Regions from separate parts of the Desulfoplanes sp. PS50 genome, predicted to be linked through region 3. Evidence: predicted binding sites of a transcription regulator. Region 3 holds the regulator's gene; each other region holds the start of a gene.
The links. Region 3 encodes sigma-54, which starts transcription at its own class of promoters, with help from an activator protein. Its sites were predicted from a motif close to CTGGCACGGNNNNTGCTT; they were not measured.
Positions count from the first base shown of each region.

Region 1: a site for sigma-54 is predicted at 3,778-3,795, ahead of flgF (flagellar basal-body rod protein FlgF). Genes of this name have one in related genera too.
Region 2: a site for sigma-54 is predicted at 3,989-4,006, ahead of ACTVJH_RS11310 (Spy/CpxP family protein refolding chaperone). Genes of this name have one in related genera too.

Region 1 is NZ_JBSPZA010000020.1:42,816-50,476, forward strand. It holds gene infB (translation initiation factor IF-2) at 1-1,236, opposite strand, end outside; gene ACTVJH_RS10040 (YlxR family protein) at 1,226-1,513, opposite strand; gene nusA (transcription termination factor NusA) at 1,583-2,878, opposite strand; gene ACTVJH_RS10050 (ribosome maturation factor RimP) at 2,988-3,455, opposite strand; tRNA gene ACTVJH_RS10055 (tRNA-Gly) at 3,536-3,611, opposite strand; gene flgF (flagellar basal-body rod protein FlgF) at 3,824-4,552, shown strand; gene flgG (flagellar basal-body rod protein FlgG) at 4,642-5,427, shown strand; gene flgA (flagellar basal body P-ring formation chaperone FlgA) at 5,433-6,413, shown strand; gene ACTVJH_RS10075 (flagellar basal body L-ring protein FlgH) at 6,461-7,198, shown strand; gene ACTVJH_RS10080 (flagellar basal body P-ring protein FlgI) at 7,235-7,661, shown strand, end outside.
Region 2 is NZ_JBSPZA010000024.1:47,038-54,698, reverse strand. It holds gene ACTVJH_RS11325 (ABC transporter permease) at 1-1,141, shown strand, start outside; gene ACTVJH_RS11320 (outer membrane lipoprotein-sorting protein) at 1,183-1,920, shown strand; gene ACTVJH_RS11315 (hypothetical protein) at 1,949-3,241, shown strand; gene ACTVJH_RS11310 (Spy/CpxP family protein refolding chaperone) at 3,399-3,941, opposite strand; gene ACTVJH_RS11305 (ATP-binding protein) at 4,206-5,984, shown strand; gene ACTVJH_RS11300 (sigma-54-dependent transcriptional regulator) at 6,029-7,384, shown strand.
Region 3 is NZ_JBSPZA010000014.1:8,067-15,727, forward strand. It holds gene ACTVJH_RS07835 (CTP synthase) at 58-1,692, shown strand; gene kdsA (3-deoxy-8-phosphooctulonate synthase) at 1,702-2,511, shown strand; gene ACTVJH_RS07845 (KdsC family phosphatase) at 2,501-3,022, shown strand; gene lptC (LPS export ABC transporter periplasmic protein LptC) at 3,029-3,583, shown strand; gene ACTVJH_RS07855 (LptA/OstA family protein) at 3,817-4,353, shown strand; gene lptB (LPS export ABC transporter ATP-binding protein) at 4,358-5,080, shown strand; gene rpoN (RNA polymerase factor sigma-54) at 5,226-6,671, shown strand; gene hpf (ribosome hibernation-promoting factor, HPF/YfiA family) at 6,780-7,319, shown strand; gene ACTVJH_RS07875 (PTS sugar transporter subunit IIA) at 7,323-7,661, shown strand, end outside.

The DNA.
Region 1 (7,661 bases), on a different contig from region 3:
ATCCAGAAAGACAATCTCTCCCCGGGGAGTGGTCACATGATAGGCACCGATATGCTGGGTGATGCCACCGGCCTCTCCCGAGGTGATATGCGACTTGCGAATGACATCGAGCAGGGAGGTCTTTCCATGGTCGACGTGACCCATGATGGTGACAACCGGCGGTCTGGGACAGAGATCTTCCTCTTTATCCTCATGCACAGGAGCGAGAAATTCCTTTTCGGAAAAGCCGATTTTTTCAACGTCATAACCGAAATCCGCCGCAATGATGGCGGCAGTGTCGGCGTCGATGGACTGATTGATCGTGGCCATAACCCCCATACCGATCAGCGTCTTGATCAGGTCCTGGGCCTTGATACCCATCTGCTGGGCCAGGTCGGCGATCCTGATGGCCTCGTCGATACGGATTTTGCGTTTGGCTGCCTTGATGGGCTGGGTTGTGATCATGGGCTTGACAGGGGCCTGTTCTCTGCCTCTGCGGCCTTTTTTACCCCGTCCCTTGCGTCCGCCCACCAGATCCGGTTTGGCTGTTTCAGCCTGACGGACCTTGCGGTACAATTCATCCGCCTCAACCGTCCGGCGGTGTTTTTTCTTGAAGGGTTTGTCTTTTTTCTTCTCCGGAGTTGTTTCCACAGGCTGGGGAAGGACCGGTTCCTCCGAAGGGTCGGGGCGGGAAATGATCTTGACCTGAGGAGCCGCTTGGGAGGTTTTTTTCTTTTTGCCCTTCTTGCGTTTTCCTCGTTTTTTTTCAGCCGATTTTTTCTCCTCGTCGTCTTCCTGGGGGGCAGGTTCGGTTTCCTGAGTCACCGTGGGCGAGGCTTCGGTTGCGTCTTCTTTCTGGGACTGGGAAAGAGGCGTATCTTCCGGTTGCTTGGGTGTGGGGGCCGAGGAGGTTCCTTCTTTATCCTTGGCAGGGGCGGCAGGGGTCGACTCGTCAACAGTGATCGTTTCCTCGGCAGAAGTTTGTTCAGGCGCGGCTTCCACGGGTTCCTGCTTGGGTTTTCTGGCCGGTTTTTTTCGTCTCCGGACAATGACGCCTGATCGGACTCGTTTGTTTTCCACGTCCGGTGCCTGGGACTCCTTGTGGAATTCCTTGCGGGCCTTTGCCACTTCTTCGTCTGTCAGACCGCTCATGTGGCTTTTGACGTTGATCTCGAGCTTGCGGAGCAAATGGATCAGCTCCTTGTTTGAAATGCCGAGTTCACCGGATAATTCTCTTACTCGCATTTTAGTGGTCATACTCTTCCCCCCTACATTTCTTCTGCCAGCCCCTAAACTTCTTGAACTTTCTCATGCATTCACTGCTTGTGCACACGTAAAAACCCCGTCCTGGCCGTTTTCCGGCAGGATCAGCCCACAAAGTTTTCTCATCGGCGGGCGGACATGTGTATCGTATGATCTCTGATTTTGGAAATCGTTGCCGGCAAATCACACACATGCGCATGGGAATGTGTTTGTGCGTGTTCGAGGTTTGATGGTCCGCCTCGATCCGGGGAGATCGGTCAGATGGATGCATAGCAGGTCGAAAAATAATGTTGTGTTATGAAATTGATGGTTGTCATGGTCCCTGTATCGGAATCATGGCTTATTGATTTTCATCTTCAGATGCCGTCTCGGTGTCTGTGTCGTCGTCTGTTGGCTCGTCATCCGTTCTTTGAAAGAGCAGCATGGCAGCGGCCTTGAGATCGGCGACGTTTTCCTCGCCGATTCCCTCGATGTCCAGGAGCTCCTCTTCGGAACTGTCGACCACGCTGTCCACATCCTCAAACCCGGCCTCAATGAGATTCTCGACATAGATATCCGCGGCGCTGGCAAGTTGTTCCAGCCCCTGGCGGTTTTTGTTCAGTTCACCGTATCGGCTTTCCGTGAAAATATCGATGCGCCATCCCAAAAGCTTGGCTGCCAGTTTGACGTTTTGTCCCTTGCGCCCGATGGCAGGCGTGAGCTGGTCGTCAGGCACGACAACCTCGAGAGTTTTGTCATCGTCATCCACGGTGATCCTGGTTATGGTGGCCGGAGAGAGCGCGTTGACCGCGTAGGTGGTGATATCCGGATTCCAGAGAACGATATCGATCCGTTCGCCTCTGAACTCCTGGACGATATTCTGGATACGCGATCCCTTGACCCCCACACAGGCTCCCACGGGATCGACATCGGTTTCGTGCGAAATGACCGCCACCTTGGCCCGCAGGCCGGGATCTCGGGCCACTCCCATGATGGTCACGATGCCGTCGTCGATTTCAGGGACCTCGCGCCTGAACAGGGCCTTCATGTAATCGGGGTGAGACCGTGAAACCACGACCTGGGGGCCTCGTCCTTCCTGTTTGACATCGACGATATAGGTCTGAACCCGATCGCCCTGACGGAAGCGCTCCCTGGGAATCTGTTCGTTTTTAGGCAGGATGGCCTCGGTCCGGCCGAGGTTGATGACCCATCCGTTGCGATCCCGTCGTTGAATGATCCCTCCGACGATTTCTCCGATCCGATCCTTGTATTCCTCGTAGATGATCTCATGTTCGGCATCGCGCATGCGCTGGATGATGACCTGCTTGGCCGACTGGGCCGCGATTCTTCCCAGGTCTTCGATTTCCATGCGAAATCCTACTTCATCGTCCAATTGAACGTTGGGATCGTGGATCTTGGCAGCCTCCAGGGTGATCTCCCGCGCGGGATCTTCCACTTCCTGGGTCACGACCTTGAACTGATACACCTCGATTTCGCCGATTTCCTCGTTGAAGCTGACTTCAATGTCGAGATTGTCGCCGTATTTTTTAATTACCGAGGCTCTGATGGCCTCTTCAAGGGTGTCCACAAGAAGATCGCGATCGATGCCCTTGTCCTTGCTGATTTGGTCGATTGCCTTTTTTAGCTCCATGCCCATGAGGATTCTCCGCTTCTACCTGGAATCAAGAAAAGATTCGGATGACGATTGATTGATGGTGGTGGTTGTGTCGTGCGCAGCCTGCGGCTCCCCGCGGCCGGTAGTGTGATCAGCCGGTAAATACGAGTTTCAGTCTGCGGACCTCGTTCCACGAAAATTCGTGTTCGCTCTGGTCTTCAAGTCGTAATATAAAGGTATCACCCGTGCGGGTTACCAGGGTGCCCCTGAAATTTTTGCGGCCATTTCTTGGGGTGTCCAGGGTTAGCTTGACCTCTTTGTCCACAAAATCATCGAGCTGATCGGGTGAAAAAAAATTCCGGTCAAGGCCTGGAGAGGAAACTTCCAGATTGTACGCACCCGGAACGATATCCTCCACATCGAGAAGCACGCTCGCGTGTCGGCTGAACTCGGCACATTGATCGATGGTCACCCCTTGGGGCGAGTCGATGAAAATACGCAGCACCCGGTGTTTGGGGGAGGCCAGGATCAATTCAATCCCCCAGATGACGAGGTGTTGTTCCTCGCACAGGGGGGTCAGGAGAGCGACCAATTGGTCGTGAAATATATCTTTTTGCATTTGTTCCCAAAAAAAAAGTGGACCATATGGTCCACCCCTCAATAACCCTACCACATCGGTTATGACATTACATCTTGGAGTGGAGCGGATGACGGGGCTCGAACCCGCGACACCAAGCTTGGGAAGCTTGTACTCTACCAGCTGAGCTACATCCGCCCGGAAAGCACTTCCCTTTTGTCGACTTCTTCCCTTTTGTCAACATATTTTTTTATCGATTGCAAGAATGGCGGCCGTTTCCTCCCTGTTTTCCGTTTCGGAAAAAAATGCCCAGGTCCCTCTCCCATGGGGGTGTGGGCGGTTTTTTTGAAAGGAAAAAGAAAAATTGGCAGATATATTGCTTGTAGAACAGGCAATGGAGGATATCAAACATGCAATCAGCGGTATATAGTGCGGTTTTCGGGAGCACGACCCAATCCAAACGCCTCAACCTGATCGCCAATAATTTGGCGAACGTCAACACCACAGGGTACAAACGGCTCGCCATGTCCTTTTGTGACGCCTTCAAGAATCAGGAGCTCGGAACGGATTCCATGATTTCCCAGACCCGGATAAACGCATTGGATGTCGATCTCAGTCAGGGAAGACTGACTCAGACCGGAAATCCCCTGGATCTGGCCATCGAGGGAAAGGGTTTTTTCAAAATCGATACTGACCAGGGTATCCGGTATACACGGGCGGGTGTTTTTCGACTCACTAACGATGGAACCGTGACCGATGCGCATGGGAATGCCTTGCAGGGAGATGGCGGTCCCGTACGCGTTCCCCGAGGTGCGAATCTCGTTATCAACGAAAACGGGGAGATGCTTGCCGACAATGCTCCCCTGGGACGGATCGCCGTGGTCACCTTTGAGGAGCCGGAGCGGCTTGAACAGGTGGGGCAGCATTACTTTCAAAGTCCCGAGGACGATCCCTTTGACGAACAACCCGCCGAGGATGCCTTTGTCCATCAGGGCTTTCTCGAACATTCCAATGTCGAGGTCGTTCAGGAGATGGTTCGGATGATCGAGGTTTCCCGCAATGTCGGGGCCGAGCAGAAGATCATGACTACCTCTTCATCCATGGACGAAAAAGTGATCAATAACGTGGGCAAGGTCTAAACGCCTCATGGTGAATAAACGGTCTTTCTGCAAGGGAGAAATTCCCATCAGGTAGGACGTTAATGTATAAAGCGAGGAGATAGAAGATTATGATGCGATCACTCTGGACTGCAGCCTCCGGCATGGTGGCCATGCAGCGCAACATCGACGTGATTTCCAACAACCTGTCCAACGTGAGTACCACCGGGTTCAAGAAGAGTCGGGCGGAGTTCGAAGATCTCATGTACCAGAACCTGAAGATATCCGGGGCCCAGAATGTGGCCGGCGACAGACTGCCAACGGGTATCCAGATCGGTATGGGGGTTCGGGCCGTGGATGTGCACAAGATTTTTACCGAAGGGGATCTCAAGAACACCGGGAATCAGCTCGACGTGGCCATCGAAGGCGACGGCTTTTTCAGGGTCGAGGATGTCAACGGCGATGACGCCTATACCCGTGTTGGCTCGTTCAAACTCAATGTCGACGGCGAGCTGGTCACCTCGGGAGGGTACCGGTTGCAGCCGAACTTCACCGTTCCTGCTGAAACGCAGAACCTCGTTATCACCGAAGACGGTCATATCTCGGCACTCGACAAGAATGGCGAGGCTCTGCAGGAGGGCGACATCCCCTTGTACACCTTCATCAATCCTGCAGGACTCAATGCCAGGGGACGCAATCTTTACGCCGAGACCGAAGGTTCCGGCGATCCGGTGGAAGGTATTCCCGGTGAAAACAATGTCGGTACGCTTGCCCAGGGTTTTCTGGAGTCCTCCAACGTGGATCTCGTGGAAGAGATGGTGAACATGATCGTTGCCCAGAGGGCCTATGAAACCAATTCCAAGGCCATCACCACCTCGGATACCATGCTCCAGACCGCCAACCAGATGAAGCGATAGGTGAGATGATGCAGGGTTTGCCAGAAAAACGGTTTCGCATCTTTGCCATGCTTCTCCTGCTTCTCTGCATGGGAGAAGGGTGGGACGTTGCCCACGCACAGGAGCACATTGTCTTTCGTGAGGCCGTCTGTGTGCAGGGCGCCGAGGTGACTCTCGGGGATCTTGCCGTGGCCAATGGTCCGGAATCCACGATTTTTCTGGAACACTTCGCCGCGCACACGCTGGCTGACGCCCCGCCTCGCCAGGGGGATCGAAAGGTCATCAGCGCAGATATGATCCGTGAGGGGTTGAGCAGGATCGCGGCTGCCCCGGGCAGCTGTGATATCCCCTTTCAGATTCAGGTTCAGCGGGGAGGGCGTGTGATCGATGGGCCCCAGATCAGAAAAGAGGTCGACAAGTTTTTGACACGGGCCCTTGCGTCCAAACAGGCCGAGGTGAACATCCGGGATTATCGACTTCCCGACCGTATTTTTGTGCCCGATGTTGCAGGTACCCTGGCCATGGACACCTCCCGGGAGATCGAGCCCGGGCGGATCTCTTTTCGGATCAACGTGCTGGACGGCAACAGGAATGTTGTCAAACGGATTTCAGCGAGTGTGTTTCTCGATGCATGGGTAACGGTTCCCTGTGCCGCGCGGCCCCTTGGTCGCGGGAGGGTGATCGTTCCCGAGGCCGTGCGTTTTGAACGCAAGAATCTGGCGTATCTGCGCGGTGCGGTCTGGAATGGCCGCGGTGGCCCCTGGTGGGTGAAACGGCCCATGGGAACGGGGGAGGTCGTGTACGACAAAAATATCGAGCTCATGCCGATCATTGTCCAAGGGGCTCGGGTATCCCTTGTTTTCGATGGACCGAACATCAGGCTCGAGGTCCCGGCCGAGGCATTGGAGGATGGCCGCACGGGCAAATCCATCATGGTTCGCAATTTGCAAAGTGATAAGCAGATCCTTGCCCGTGTCAGGGACAAGAACACGGTTGTTGTCCATTAAGTTAAGGGCAGTGACCATTTCAGGCGATTTTCACCCAAGGGTTCACCATGTCATCACATCGACATCTCCATTTTGAACAGGTTGTTTTTCATGTTTCCTTCTGGAAACGTACATGGCTTGTTGCCGTGTGTTTCGGGATTTTCTCGGTTGTGACGGGATGTGCTACGTCCCAGAAGCATGCCCTGCCCGAACCCGTGTACACCCAGGCCAACGAATATGTTTCACCTGAAGAGAATCCGGGATCGCTTTTTGATACCGGCCAGGCCGATTATCTTTTTGCCGACAGTCGGGCGCGGCGGGTCGGGGATATCGTGACCATCTATATTGCCGAGAACACGGTTTCCAAGAACAAGGCCTCCACGGATGCGAACAAGGAATCAAGCCTTAATCTGGGTATTCAGAATTTTATGGGAGATGGCTATTTCAAGGGCATTCCCGTTGGGCAGGCTCCGGCCATACAGACCAGCTCTTCCAGTGAGTTCTCCGGTGATGGCGAGACCAAACGCGAAAACTATCTGACCACAACCGTTTCTGTCCGTGTTGTTCGGGTTCTGGCCAACGGGATTCTCGAAGTCGAAGGGGGCCGGGAGGTTCGTGTCAACGACGAGACCCAGATTGTGGTCGTCAGGGGGATCATCCGTTCCCGGGATATCGGGCCGGACAATTCCATCCCCTCCACGGCCATGGCTGATGCCCGGATAGAATTGTATGGCCAGGGTATTCTGGCCGACAAGCAGAAACCCGGATGGCTGGCCCGGATTCTGGACAATATCTGGCCTTTTTAACCCATGAGTATCAATGGACACTGTATGCGAAGTGCAATGAATTCCCCACTCGGAAAGACCGTTACACGGATATTCCTGGCAGCGTTGCTACCCCTGCTTGCGGCAGGTCTGTTTGTCCCCACAGCTGATGCCGTCAGGCTGAAGGACATGGCCACCTTCAGCGGGGTGCGTACCAACCAGCTCGTCGGATATGGCTTGGTCGTGGGTCTTTCAGGGAGTGGAGACAAGTCCGGGACTGAATTCACCATCCAATCCATGGTCAACATGCTCGAGAAGATGGGGGTGCGCGTGGACAGGACGAGCCTGAAGGTCAAGAACGTGGCTGCGGTCATGGTCACGGCCAAGATGCCGGTATCGGCCCGGCCGGGAGCCAAGCTGGACGTGGTGGTCTCATCCCTGGGCGATGCCTCGAGTCTGTATGGCGGGGTACTTTTGATGACCCCGCTCAAGGGTATCGATGGCA
Region 2 (7,661 bases), on a different contig from region 3:
GTTCGTGTCTCTTTCCGGCTCTTTCAAGTCCATGATGATCGGGCAGATCACCGATTCCATGCTCGGACAGATCCAGATTCATGGCCAGGGATATCTTTCTTCCATTGAAAGTCTGCCCCTGGATCGGAACATGCGCCCCAAACAGGTTCAGGAGGTTCTTGAAACCCTCGAAGCCATCCCCGAGGTCACGGCCCATTCCCAACGCATCCGTCTGGGCGCCATGTTCAGCAATTTTTCAGAAACGACCAATATCCGGCTCACCGGGGTGGACCCCGAGCAGGAGCTTGCAACCGTGCCCATGCTCGTTGATCGTGTCCTTCAGGGCACGGCCGAGGGGCTGCTTGAAAAGGGCGAGATCGTGGTCCCGGAACTGATCGCCAGGGGACTCAAGGTCTCGGTCGGGGATACCATTGTCCTGGTGGCCACCAACAAGGACGGTTCCGTCAACGGACAGCCCTTTGTGATCCGAAGCGTGCTCGAGGGGATCTCCGGTCCGGGCGGCAGGGACGGGCTGATTCACATTGACGATGCACGCTCATTGTTACGTCTTACTGGTGACGAGGTGAGCGAGATCGCCATCCGCCTTTCAGGAATGGAGCAGATGGCTGATGTCATGGCAGCCCTTGAGTCCCGGCTGGGATCTCTTGCAAATGACAAGGGCCGGCCGATATTCGAGATCCATTCCTGGGAGAGCCTTTCGCCCTTTTTCAATATCGCCCGGATGATCGATCTGATGACCCTGTTCATCAAGATCATGCTCGTGGCCATCGTACTTGTCAGCATCATGAACGTCATGATCATGGCGGTGTACGAACGGATCAACGAGATCGGGACCATCGCGGCCATCGGCACGGTTCCGGGCAGGATTCTCTCTCTGTTCGTTGCCGAGGGTTTTCTGCTCGGGGTGCTCGGGAGCGTGATCGGGGTGATTATCAGCGTGGCCGGTGTCGTGGCCATGAACGTCACCCGTGTTTCCTTTGATTTCGGTCGGCAGAAGGGGCTGGAACTCGCCCCGACCATCCAGGTTCAGGATGTCCTTCTGGTCATGGGGATCGTCATCATCATCGCCGTGCTGGCCAGCCTTCAGCCTGCGTGGAAGGCCTCCCGCATGGACCCGATAACCGCATTGCGTCATGTCTGATCCATCCTTTTGGATGGCAGGCATTCTTCAAGGAGAATCCGATGAAATACGTCATAATGGGGTGCTGTCTGCTGCTCTGCTGTTTCTCGACGGGGTACGCCCAGGAACTCGATGGCAACGCGATCTTGAAACAGGTCGATGCCAATATGCAGCCCGAGTCCTACGAGATGTACCGGAAGCTGATCAATATCGAACCGGATGGTTCCAAAAAGGAATTCGTCCTGTACACCGTGAAAAAGGGACAGGACAAGATGGTCGCCCTGTTTCTCTCTCCGGCCAGTGAAAAGGGCCGTTCCACCCTGCGCCTGGGGGACAATATGTGGCTCTACATCCCTGCCGTGGGCAAGCCCCTGCGGATCACCAGCCTGCAATCCGTTGTCGGGGGGATCTTTAATAATTCCGACATCCTGCGGCTGGATTACAGTGTGGAGTACGATGCCGTGTCCATCACTGACAACGGGGATGCCTATCTTCTGGAACTGCAGGCAAAACACGGGTCCGTGGCCTATGACCACCTCACGATGACGGTGGACAAGGAGGTTCTTCTGCCCACCCGGATCGAGTGTTATGCAGCCAGCAACATGCTCATCAAGACCCTTCACTACAGCGCGATCAAGGACTTTGGTGACGGATTGGTCCGCCCCTCCCAATTGGAGACCGACAGCCCGCTGAACAAAGGCTACAAGTCTGTAATGCTCTTTGCCAAGGTGGCCCGGAAGGATTTCAGGGACGAGGTCTTCACCCTCAACTATCTGTCCAAGGTCGATGAACTGCGCTGAAACAAGACCCTGGAACCCGTGTGGACCCTTGTGTGTCCTGACGCTCATTCTTCTGGTCTGTGCACCGGTCCCGGCTGGTGCAAGCGGAGATACGGCCGAAGCATGGGATGAGGACTTCAGTTTTGATGTGCAGGAGTTCGAGAAAAAGGAACTGGAGTGGGGAGGATTTGTCGAGCTGAAAGGAACCCACGCGGATGTGGATGCCGGCTCGGCCCTGTACGTTTTGAATAAGGGAACGAGCAAGGCTGCCCGGGATCAGGGGGTTGGATCGCTCCAGCTCGACGGGCGATACAGCCGGGATCTGTTCAGTCTGCACTGGACCCTCAAGGGGTTTTTGCAGGATGACGACCAGGAGGATTTCGATCATTCAGCCGATGTGTACGAGGCCTACGCCTCCTACAAGCCGACCCATGCGTTTACCGCCGGTCTCGGCAAGAAGAGCTATAAATGGGGCAAGGGGTATGCCTGGAATCCGGTCGGTTTCATCAATCGGCCCAAAGATCCCAATGACCCGGAAGAGGCCATGGAGGGATTCATCACGGCGGAAGCGGATCTGATCAAGAGCTTTTCCGGCCCGCTTAAGACCATGGCCCTGACAACGGTGGTGCTTCCCGTGCGCACGGATGTAAACGATGATTTCGGGCGTTCCGACCATGTGAATCTGGCGGCCAAGCTCTACCTGCTTTACCTGGACACGGACCTGGATTTCATCGTCTATACCGGAAACAGCCGGTCCACGCGCTTCGGTATGGACTTTTCCCGCAACCTGGCCCCCAATTTCGAATGCCACGGCGAGCTGGCCTATATTCCGAGCCTCAAACAGGCCCGGCTCATGGATGACGGCAGGGTGGAGCCCGGTGACGTGGAGGCCTGGTCCTGGCTGCTTGGGATCAGGTATCTTTCCGAGGGCAATCTCACCTCGATCATCGAGTATTACGGCAACGATGCGGGTCTTTCACCCCACGAAAGTGAACGGTTCTATGAACTCGTCAGACAGGGAGACGGGAATGACGCTGCCCTGCGCACGGCCCGCAACCTGGCGGAGTCGGGATACGGCAAGCCCCAGCCGGGACGGGAGTATCTCTATTTCAGGTTCAGCCAGAAGGAACCCTTTGGTATCCTCTACTATACCCCGGCCGTGACCTCGATCATCAATCTGGAAGACGGCAGTTTTTCCCTGACCCCGGAGCTCATCTACGACGGCCTGGAAAACTGGGAGTTTCGGGGACGGTTTTCCTGGCTTCAGGGAGGGCGGGAAACCGAGTACGGGGAAAAGGTGAACACCAGCAAACTGGAACTGCGGATCAGGTATTATTTTTGATAAGGTTCATTGCTTCAGACCCAAAGGTCCCCGGCATCACGTGGTTGTTGCACGATGAGATCATCATCTCGACCACAAACAGACGGCCCGGAAGACACATGTCTTCCGGGCCGTCTGCTTGTGAGGAGGTGAGGCTGATGCAATGTTTGTGGCTGTTTTATCTGGTGCGGTTGCAACCGGGGCCTGAACCGTCCATCATCCGCTGGCCGCCACCCATGCGTCCCTGCTGACCGCGCTGGCCCTTGTTGCTTCGGGGATGATGAAAGCCTCGCTGTCCGACTTCAAGACCGATCTCCTTTTCAAGGCGCTCTCTGAGTCCCTGGTGCTCACCTCGCATCTGGGTGTGCAGGGCCCCGATCTCCCTGACCAGTCCCTTGATTTCGTCAGGCTGGGTGTTGGGGTTGGGGGAGAGGGCCTCGAGTTCCATGCGCTTCTGCCACATGGTCTCGCGAAGCGGGGTCATCTTGTCCTGAAAGTCCTGCATGATCGCCTGGTAGGCTTCCTGCTTTTCCGGGGTCAGCTGGGCGATCTGATCGCTGCGATAATATCCCGGTCCCCATCCACAGCTGCCGGGACCTGCGCAGTCACCCCGATCGGGTCCGAACCCGCCACTTCGTCCGGGGCCGGCTGCGGCGAGAGATGCCAGGGAGACAACGGCTACCAATGCCAGGGTGATGATGAGAGATCTGTTCTTTGTCATGTCAGTCCTCCTTTGCGGATTGATTTTTGCTTGTTGTGCCCTAGATAAAGCAACGGGGATGCCAAGTGAGAAGGTGTTTTCTAATATTTTGGAATATAAAGTAAAAATAGTCTTGTGCAGATATCGATTTCCAGGGTGTTGGCCTGGAAATACTTTTGGTGTATAAAAATCGAACAGATCGGCGGATCAGGGTGTATAGAATTTAAACGGGTGTTCGTTTTTTTGCCGGCCGGAAGATCTGCCGCACACGAAGGAGCCAGATATATGTTGACCAGGCCCAAACACGGGGATGCGCCCCGGATTTTTTCACCCTGGGTGGTGATCGGGGGGGCGTTTATCCTGTTTGTCATTGTGACCGTATTGACGGCCATGAATATCAATCGGCAGCGTGAGGCCACCACCAGGGTGCTTCTGGAAAAGGGTCAGGCCCTGATCAAGGCATTGGAGGCGGGCTCGCGTATCGGCATGCGCGGTCGGTTCGCCCAGGGAATCCGGTTGAGCCATCTCCTGGAGGAGACGGCCAGGCTCCCTGGTGTGGAATACATCGTGATCACGGACAGTCAGGGGGGAATCATTGCCAGCGATGATTTCAGCCGGATTGGGGGCATGTTTTCTCCGCGATTAAACGACAGGCCTCTTGTGCCCTCGGATGAGCCCCAATGGTTTATGGACAGGGGGGCTGACAAAACCTCCCTGTTCGTGGTGTACAATGGTTTCAAACCCATCATGCCGACGCGTTTCAATGAGCATGGTCAGAATCTCAGGGAGCGTTTCCTGGCCTTTTGTCCGGGCCGGCCGACTCCCCATCACCTGAATCCCCCTCCCGGTCCTCCGGAAGAGATGTTCATCTATCTCGGGCTGGTGGCAACCGCCCTGGAAGATGCCCAAAAAGAGGATCTGATCCATTCCATTGTCATGTCCTGCATCATTCTCTTTATGGGCCTGGCCGGGCTCATCTCCCTGTTCTGGGCCCAGAGTCTCAGGGTTTCCCAGCGGCTGTTGAGCGATTCCCGCGCCTTTGCCTCGGAGGTGGTCAGCAATCTCCCCGAGGGACTGGTGGTTGTAGGCCCCCGGGGAGAGGTCTCCTTTCAGAACGAATCAGCGGCATTGCTCTGGGGAAGCGGAGCAGAGGCGGGTCGTGGTCGCCAGCAAGGGCAGGATATCCCCAAGGAGATCCGTCCGGTTATCCGGCAGCTGGACACGGACAGGGTGGTCACCGAGCAGGAGATTGTCTGCCGAACTGAAGGGGAGCGGGAGATTCCCCTGGGCGTGAGCGGTGCCAGAATCATCACCGAAGACGGCCGTTTCCTGGGCAAGATCGTCATTCTGCGTGATCTGCGCGAGGTCCGCCGGCTGCAGCAGGAGATCAAACGCAAGGAAAAGCTTGCAGCCATCGGGAGCCTTGCAGCGGGTGTGGCCCACGAGATCCGTAACCCCTTGAGTTCCATCAAGGGATTTGCCACCCTGTTTCGGGCCCGGTTCGATCCGAAGAGCGACGACCACGAGGCCGCCGAGGTCATGATCCATGAGGTGGACCGGTTGAACCGCGTGGTCACCGAACTGATCGAATATGCCCGGCCTTCGCACATCGCTGCCCGGAAGACGGATCTTGGAGAGCTTGTGGGGCACTCCCTCTCCCTGATCCGCCATGACCTGGATGCGGCACAGGTACGGGTGGAGGTCGATATCCCGGAGACGATGGCCGAGGTCTTCCTCGATCCGTACAGGATGCAGCAATGTCTGCTGAATATCTATCTGAATGCGGTGCAGGCCATGCCCGAGGGCGGGACCCTGGGCATTCAGGGCTTTCGGGCCGAGGATGGGCGGACAGGACTTCGTATCAGCGATTCGGGAAAGGGCATCCCCAAAGAGGATCTCTCCAAGATTTTCGATCCCTATTACACGACCAAAAATCAGGGGACGGGATTGGGACTGGCCATGGTCCTGAAGATCGTGGAGGCCCATGAAGGGGAGATCGAGGTCGCCTCACACGAGGGGCAGGGAACGGTTTTTACCATCCTCCTGCCCGGGGAAAGAAAATGATCATGAAGAATGGTGCCTCCACACACAATTCGCAGGAATCAGCCATGAAACCGAATATATTGATTGTTGATGACGACTCTGCCCATCTGACCATGCTCAGGACCATGCTCAAGGGATGGGGGTATGATGTGGATGAGGCCGGGGACGGGAGCACTGCCATCGAGAAGGTGGCCGGTCGTCCCTATGACGGGGTGCTCATGGACGTGCGCATGGCCCATGTGGGTGGGATCGAGGCCCTGCAGGAGATCATGAGATATAATCCGGCCATTCCGGTCCTGATCATGACCGCGTATTCCTCGGTGGAAACCGCGGTCCAGGCCCTCAAGTCCGGGGCCTACGATTATCTGACCAAGCCCCTGGATTTCGACGAGCTCAAACTCACCCTGGAACGGGCCATGGACCACACCCGCCTGGCGTCTGAAAACAGGGAACTGCGCAGGCTGCTTCCGGACAAGGGCACCGGCATCGTGGGTACGAGCACGCCCATGAAGGAACTTTTGGAGACCATTGCCACGGTCGCCCCAAGCGATGCGACCATTCTCGTGCAGGGGGAGAGCGGAACCGGCAAGGAGCTCGTGGCCCGGGCCATCCATGCAAACAGCCGCCGTCATGCCAGACCGCTGGTCACGGTGAACTGCGCGGCCCTGACCGAGTCGCTTCTGGAATCGGAGCTTTTCGGCCATGAAAAGGGAGCCTTTACCGGGGCGGACAAACGGCGGGAGGGACGATTCGTGCAGGCCCATCAGGGCACCCTGTTTCTGGACGAGATCGGCGAGGTGGCCCCCGGGGTCCAGGCCAAGCTGCTCCGGGCCCTGCAGGAGGGAGAGATCCAGCGGGTAGGCAGCGACAAGCCGATCATGGTCGATGTGCGGGTCATCGCGGCAACGAACAGGGACCTTCTGGAAGAGGTCAGGGCGAAACGATTCCGGGAGGATCTTTATTATCGGCTCAATGTCATCTCCCTGTCTGTTCCCCCGCTGCGCGACCGTCCCGAAGACATCCCGCTCCTCGCCCAGTTTTTCCTGGAAAAGTTCATGGAAAAAAATCACAAACATATCCGTGGGTTCTCCCCCAGGGTCATGGACCAGATGATACGCCATGCATGGCCCGGCAATGTGCGCGAACTGGAGAACGCCGTGGAACGGGCCGTGATCCTGAGTGCCGGGGAATTCATTGCCGAAAGGGATATGCCGCTTCTGACCCGGACATCGCAGACAAATTCAAAGGATGCTCCGGATACGGGGGTGGACCTGGCCGGCCAATCCCTGGAAGAGGTCGAGCGTCAGGCCGTCATGGCCACCCTCGAGGCCTCGGAAGGCAATAAGAGCGAGGCGGCCCGGCGGTTGGGAATTACAAGAGCGACCCTGCATAATAAAATGAAGAAGTATGGGGTGGGGTAGGGAAGAAAGTGCGCAGTACGCAGTGCGCAGGGCGCAGGAAAAGAAAGGAGACGGGAGACACGGAGACGGGAGGCGGGAGAAAAGGAGGCGGGAAAAGAAAGGAGGCGGGAGAAAAGGAGGCGGGAAAAGAAAGGAGACGGGAGAAAAGGAGACGGGAGGCGGGAGAAAAGGAGGCGGGAAAGGCGAATGAAAGGTGAATGTCTGTAGGGGCGAACCTTGTGTTCGCCCAAACCGGAACGAGCAGGTGGAAAAGAAGGGAGGCGGGAGAAAAGGAGAC
Region 3 (7,661 bases):
GTGGTGGCCCATTATTTTATGTAATGATTATGCCGGAACATGAACTTGCGGGGAAGTATGAAAACCAAATTTATTTTTGTCACAGGGGGGGTTCTGTCCTCCCTTGGTAAGGGATTGGCGGCCGCTTCTTTGGGCACCTTGCTCAAGGCTCGGGGGCTGAACGTGACCATCTTGAAACTCGATCCCTACATCAATGTCGATCCCGGGACCATGAACCCTTTCCAGCATGGAGAGGTTTACGTGACCGACGACGGGGCGGAAACCGATCTCGATCTCGGGCATTACGAACGGTTTCTCGACCAGCATCTCGGTCAGGCCAATAATTTTACCTCCGGCAGAATCTACCATACGGTCATTTCCAAGGAACGGCGGGGAGATTATCTCGGGGGCACCGTGCAGGTCATTCCGCACATCACCGATGAGATCAAATCCTCCATTTTAAGTGTTGCCAACGATGATCTGGATGTAGCCATCGTTGAAATCGGGGGAACCATCGGTGATATCGAAGGCCAGCCCTTTCTCGAGGCCATCCGGCAGCTCCGAACCGATCTTGGCAAGGACAACGTGCTCTACATTCATCTCACCCTGGTCCCCTACATCAAGACGGCCGGCGAGATCAAAACCAAGCCCACGCAGCATAGCGTCAAGGAACTGCGCAGCATCGGTATCCAGCCCGACATCATCTTGTGCCGGTCCGAAATCGACCTGAGCGACGAGATCAAGGCCAAGATTTCCCTGTTCTGCAATGTGGACAAGGACGCGGTATTTACGGCTATCGACGTCGAGAGCATCTATGATCTCCCCATGAGTCTCTACGACGAGGGTGTTGATCAGAAGATAGCCATTCTGCTCAGACTTTCCGCCAAGAATCCGAACCTGCATACCTGGGAAAATCTGGTCAGGAAAATCCACAATCCTTCGGGTCGGACATCCATTGCCATTGTCGGCAAGTATGTGGATCTCAGAGAGGCCTATAAGAGTCTGCACGAGGCCCTGGTCCATGGTGGAGTAGCCAATGATTGTGCCGTTGATCTGATCTATGTCAATTCCGAAGAGATCACAGCCAAAAATTGTTCCAAGAAATTGGCCGGGGTCAAGGGAATCCTGGTGCCGGGGGGATTTGGCAATCGGGGGGTTGAGGGAAAAATCCAGACCATCAAATATGCCCGTGAAAACAAAATCCCCTTTTTCGGGATTTGTCTGGGCATGCAATGTGCTGTCATTGAATTTGCCCGTAATGTGCTCAAGTATGAAAAAGCCAATTCCGAGGAATTTGATGAAAACACCCCGTATCCGGTCATCTATCTGATGAAGGAATGGTTTGACGTTCACAAGCAGAGTTTGCAGGTTCGGCACAGAGAATCCGAGAAGGGTGGAACCATGCGACTGGGGGCCTATCCCTGTATCATTAAAAAGGACACCTTGGCCTATGAGGCCTATCAGCAGCGTGAAGTGAGCGAACGGCACAGACATCGTTTCGAATTCAACAAAACCTATGCGGATGCCTTCGAAGCTGGAGGAATGATCTTGAGTGGGTATTCCCCTGACGAGACCCTGGTCGAGATCGTGGAATTCAAGGATCACCCCTGGTTTGTGGGCTGTCAGTTTCACCCTGAGTTTAATTCAAACCCATTGCACGCTCATCCCCTGTTTCGTGAATTTGTCAGGGCGACCATTGAGTACAAAAAATAATTCTTTTATATGACAAACGAACTCTTCAACCTATCGTCCACAGGACACTTCATCATAGCGGGCCCGTGTGCTCTGGAAAGCTTCGAACTTGCCAGGGATACTGCCTTGGAGCTCGCCGCCATTTCCAGGGAGCTTGGGCTGCCGGTTATCTTCAAGAGCTCCTTTGACAAGGCCAATAGAACCTCGGTGACCAGCTTCAGGGGCCCCGGGCTTAACAAAGGGCTGGATTGGCTTGGGCAGATCAGGGAGCAGAGCGGTTTGCCCATCATAACGGATATCCATCTTCCCGAGCAGGCCGCCAGGGTGGGTGAGGTCGCAGATGTCCTTCAGATTCCTGCTTTTTTGTGCCGTCAGACCGATCTTTTGCTGGCAGCGGCACAGACCGGAAAGATCGTCAATGTGAAAAAAGGGCAATTTCTTGCTCCCTGGGATATGAAGCAGGTTGTTGAAAAGATGCGCTCGGTGGGACACCAGATGATCTGGCTTACCGAGCGGGGGGCAGCTTTCGGGTACAATAATCTTGTGGTCGATTTCAGATCCCTGGCCATTATGAAGGACTTTGCCTGTCCGGTCATTTTTGACGCCACCCATTCGGTACAGATTCCCGGTGGTCAAGGGCATGCCTCGGGTGGGCGCAGGGAATATGTTCCCCTGCTGGCCCGGGCGGCAGCTGCCGCAGGATGCAGTGGGATTTTCATGGAAGTTCATCCTGATCCGGATAATGCCCTGTGTGACGGTCCCAACAGCTGGCCCCTTGAAAAAACCAGGATCCTGCTCAGGGAATTGATGTCCCTGTGGAGTGTGCCTCATGCCTGCTAAAAAGCGTGCCGCCGGGATTCGCATGCTCGTTCTCGATGTCGACGGGGTCTTGACCGACGGTGGATTGTACTATGATCAGGAAGGAAGAATCCTGAAGCGATTCAATGTCCAGGATGGTTTGGGCATCAAGCTGGCCCAGCGCGCGGGGATTGCCATCGGAGTCATCTCCGGTCTCAATTCCCGGGCTGTTGCAACCCGGGTCGAAGAATTGGGCATTGAATACTACTATCCCGGCCACCATCACAAAATTCCGGTTCTTAAGGAAATCAGTGAAAAATCAGGAATATCCTTTGCACAAATGGCCTATGTGGGGGATGATTGGGTCGATGTCGGGCCCATGGAGGTTGTCGGCCTGCCCATGGCGGTTGCCAACGCCCAGCCCGAAATCATGAAACTGGCCCTTTGGACCTCACAGTACCGGGGAGGGCACGGGGCCGTCAGAGAGGCCATTCGCTTCATCCTCGAATCCCAGAATGCTCTGGATCGACTCTGGCGAACCTGGGCTGATTGATCGAGTATGAAAAAAACGATTCTCTTTCTCCTTGCCGTCGCTCTTTTAGGGATTACCTTGGTCATACGGTATGCCCGAGAAGACGTCCCGGTAGTCAAAGAGAAATCCTCGGTGGATATGGATCTCTCCTTGCAGGGCATTGTGTTGCGTCAGGGCAGGGGTGGACGCCTTTTGTGGACGCTTAATGCCACGCATGCGGATTACCAAAAGGAACAAGGTGTTGTCATGGTCACCGATCCTGATATCGTCTATTTCCAGGAAGGGGAAAATGATCCCGTGTATGTCACCGGTGATCATGGAAGGATCGATCAGAAAAACGATCAGGCCGATATCTGGTCCAACGTGGTTGTCCTGCATCAGGGAAGCCGCTTGATCACGCAACGTCTTCACTATAATGGTACCAATTCGCAGCTTTCTTTCAAAGACCGTGTGGAAGTTCATAAGGATGATATGGTTTTGACAGCGGATACGGGCTTAGTGGAACTTGAAACAAAAAATCTCAAGGCCCATGGTCATGTGCAGGCGGTAGTCGTGACCCAGTCAAACCCCATCCAGCAATGATAGTACCTTACTCGTGAAAGTCTGCCATAAAAAACAAGAAAATTTTATAACCGCTTGAACTTAAAACTTAAAATCTAAAACCTCAAACTGCGGCTTGGCCGCATTAGTAATGGTAGCTGCCTGTCTTTTAGATATTTTGTTCTGTTGTAAATTTTTTATTTTGTGGTTGTTCTACAACCGTAACATGGTAGTGTACCCAAGCCCTGTCATAAACATGGCGTGAGGACGTCTTCATGAAAACCTGTTTGCTTTACACCATCGTCGCAGCCGCAACGATCTGTTTATGGTCGGGATGGGCAGCTGCCGAAGAAACCAAAGTGCCCACCACCATCACCTCAAGCAGCATGTATTACAATCCGGATCACAACGAGGTTGTTTTTGAAGGCGATGTCCATGTGGTGCGTGAGGATTTTCAGCTCTGGTCCGATAAGCTGATCATCTATTTTTCAGAGAATAATCAGGCCGATGGGCCAGAAACGGCAGGTACAAACAAAAATCCCGAGCAGGATCTTTCCAACGTGGAAAAAATCGTTGCTCTGAAAGATGTTCGTTTTGAAAGTCAGGGTAAACGCGGGTTTTGTGACAAAGCGATTTTTTTCCAAAAAGAGGAAATGCTCCAGATGGAAGAGAATCCACGCCTTGAGGATGGCAAGAACAAGATCAGTGGAGAGATCATCAAACTCTATATCCGTGAGAATCGCAGTGAAGTCGTTGGCGGCAAAAAACGGGTCGAGGCGATTTTCTTTTCCCGGCCGGATCAGGTGAAGTGATTCTATGGCGATTCTCAGGGCTCATGATCTTGTCAAGATTTTTGGTAAAAAGCAGGTCGTCAAGGGGATAACCATCCAGGTCGAAGATGGAGAGGTCGTTGGTCTGCTTGGTCCCAATGGTGCCGGAAAAACCACAACCTTTTACATGCTCGTCGGGATCATTCGCCCCAATGGGGGATCGGTTTTTATCGGAGACCAGGAGATCACCCATTGGCCCCTGCATCGACGGGCCAAGAGCGGGATCAGCTATCTTCCCCAGGAAAGTTCGATCTTCAAGAAGTTGACTGTCCGTCAGAACCTGATGATCATTCTTGAATATACCGGGTTATCCAAAAAAAATCGCAATGAAAAAGCTGACCTGCTCCTTGAGCAACTCGGGATATCCCGTCTTGCGGATCAGAAGGCGGCCTTTTTGTCCGGTGGGGAACGCAGACGGTTGGAGATAGCCCGGGCCTTGATCCAGGAACCCACCTTCATTTTACTGGACGAACCATTTGCCGGAATCGATCCCCTGGCCGTGGAGGATATCCAGCAGATTATCCGGTCGTTGCGGGATCTGGGTATCGGCGTACTCATCTCGGATCACAATGTCCGAGAAACCCTCAACATCTGTGATCGGGCCTCTATTGTGTATGATGGACAGATCATCCTTGATGGAAAGCCCGAACAGATAGTGGACGATCCCAAGGCCCGTCAGATTTATCTTGGAGAAGATTTCAGACTTTAGGTGATTGCAAGAGGGCTTCTTCTGTGGCACAAGTTACATAGTGGCAATCTTGATGATTTTCGCATTTTATTGAAATAATTCATGGCATCTTTTTACTACGGGCAACGTGCAGTTCCCGGGCAGTCCTTCCGCGACGAGACTACTTATGGCTTTGGAATTACGACAGAATCTCAAGCTCACCCAACAATTGGTCATGACACCGCAGTTGCAGCAGGCGATCAAGCTCTTGCAACTTTCCCGGGTCGAGCTTCTTGATGTGATTCAGGAAGAACTGCTTGAAAATCCCTTGCTCGATGAACAGGCCTTGGGTGAGAACAAGGGGGATCAGGAAAAAGACCAGGAGCCTGAAAAAAAGGGGCAGGACGAGCGCAAGGAGTTTGCAACAGAAGAGAAGGATTTTCTCAAGAATGCGGAATGGGAAGATTATCTCGGAGATTTTTCAAGCACCACCAGGCAGGTTCAGGGGTACGAGAGTGAATCATTGGAAGAGATCAGCTCCTATGAAGGGCGGGTCTCGGCAAAGCCTTCCCTTGAGGGACATCTTCTCTGGCAGCTCCATCTTTCCGATATCAATGAGGAAGACTGCCGTATTGGGGAGCTGATCATCGGCAACCTGACCTCGTCGGGCTATCTGGCTACGCCTGTAGATGACCTTGCCAAACAGCTTCAGGTAACCACTGAGGAATTGGAACGTGTTCTCGATGTTGTCCAGCATTTCGACCCGTTAGGCATCGCGGCTCGTACGGCTAAAGAGTGTCTACACATTCAGCTCGATGCCGTGGGGGATAATGATCCTATTCTTCGTTCCCTGATCGAGGATCATCTCGAGGATATTGAACAGCGCAGATACAAGCCTCTTTTGCGCAAGTTCAAGCTTTCCAAGGACGATCTCAAGGAATATCTTGACGTGATAACCTCGCTCGATCCTCTGCCCGGTGCGAGTTATGGATCGTCCACCTCTGTCTATGTCAGCCCGGACGCCTATGTGTACAAGTATGACGATGATTTCATCATTGTTCTCAACGATGATGGGTTGCCGAAACTGCAATTGAATCCTTTTTACATGGAAACCATGCAGGGCAAGACGACCAAGGAGGATTCCTCGTATCTTCATGAAAAAATGCGTGCGGCCCAGTGGCTGATGAAGAGTCTGCAGCAGCGTCAGCGTACACTTTTCAAGGTGGTTGAAAGTATTCTCAAGTTCCAGCATGATTTTTTCGAGCACGGGTCATCACGACTCAGGCCTCTTATCCTCAAGGATGTGGCCGCAGACATCGATATGCACGAGTCAACCGTGAGCCGGATCACGACCAACAAGTATCTGGCCACGCCGCATGGTATTTACGAACTCAAATATTTTTTCAACAGCGCGCTTGATCTCGATGATGGCTCACAGGTCGGCTCAGAAAGCGTCAAAGTGGCCATCAAGAAGATCATTGAACAGGAAAATCCCAAGAAACCCCATAGCGATGAAAAGATTTCCAAAATGCTCAAGGATATCCTTGAAGTGAATATAGCGCGCAGGACAGTGGCCAAATATCGTTCGGCCCTTAATATTGAATCGTCTTCCAGACGGAAGAAGTTTTTTTGATTTCCAGGGAAACGTGTTTTCTGAGAGCGAACGGAATCTTTCTTGGAGCCGTCTTTCGGGCTGCATAGATGTGTTGTCATGTACCCACCTTAATCCAGGAGGTATTCTATGAATATGAGCTTCAACTTCAAGAACTTTGAACCTTCGGATCATCTGCGCGAGTATGCAAAAGGGCGTTTTGGCAAACTTGCCAAGTATGTGCCCAATTCGGAGAATGCAGATCTCCAGGTCAATCTTGAAGTGGAAAAATTCCGTCATCGGGCCGATGTGGTTCTCACCGGTGACAACCTCCGATTATCGGCTAATGAGCAGAGTGAGGACATGTACTCTACAGTCGATTTGTTGCTCGACAAGATTGAAGCCCAGGTCCGGCGTTCTCGTGACAAGGGTAAGAAAAACAGGAAAAAGGGGGGAGCTGGAAAAATCGATCTCGATATGCTGGATGAGAGTGAACCTGTAAAACAGGCTCCAACCATTGTTCGCTCTGATCGCTTTTCCCCCAAGCCCATGGGAGTGGATGAAGCGGCCATGCAGCTTGACAATCTCGAAGATGATTTTCTGGTTTTTTTCAATGCTGAAACAGAACGGGTCAATGTGATCTATCGCCGCAAAAACGGAGATTTTGGTCTTATCGATCCTGGGATTTAATACATGAAACTTGCTGATTTTATCGATGACGAATGTGTAATCGCAGATTTACAGGCCAGGACCAAGGAGGAGGTCCTGGCCGAACTTATTGAACCGCTCAAGAGCGCCTGGCCCGGTCTTCCTCAAGATAAGATTCTTTCAGTTCTTCGTGACAGGGAAAAACTCGGGACCACGGGTATCGGAGACGGTATTGCCATTCCTCATGGCAAACTCGAGGGGATCCAGGACGTTAAACTTGTTGTTGGCCGTTGTGTCGAGGGACTTGATTTCAAGGCCCTGGATCACAAACCCTGCCGGATTTTTTTTCTTGTTCTGGCACCGGAAAATGTTGCCGGCATGCAT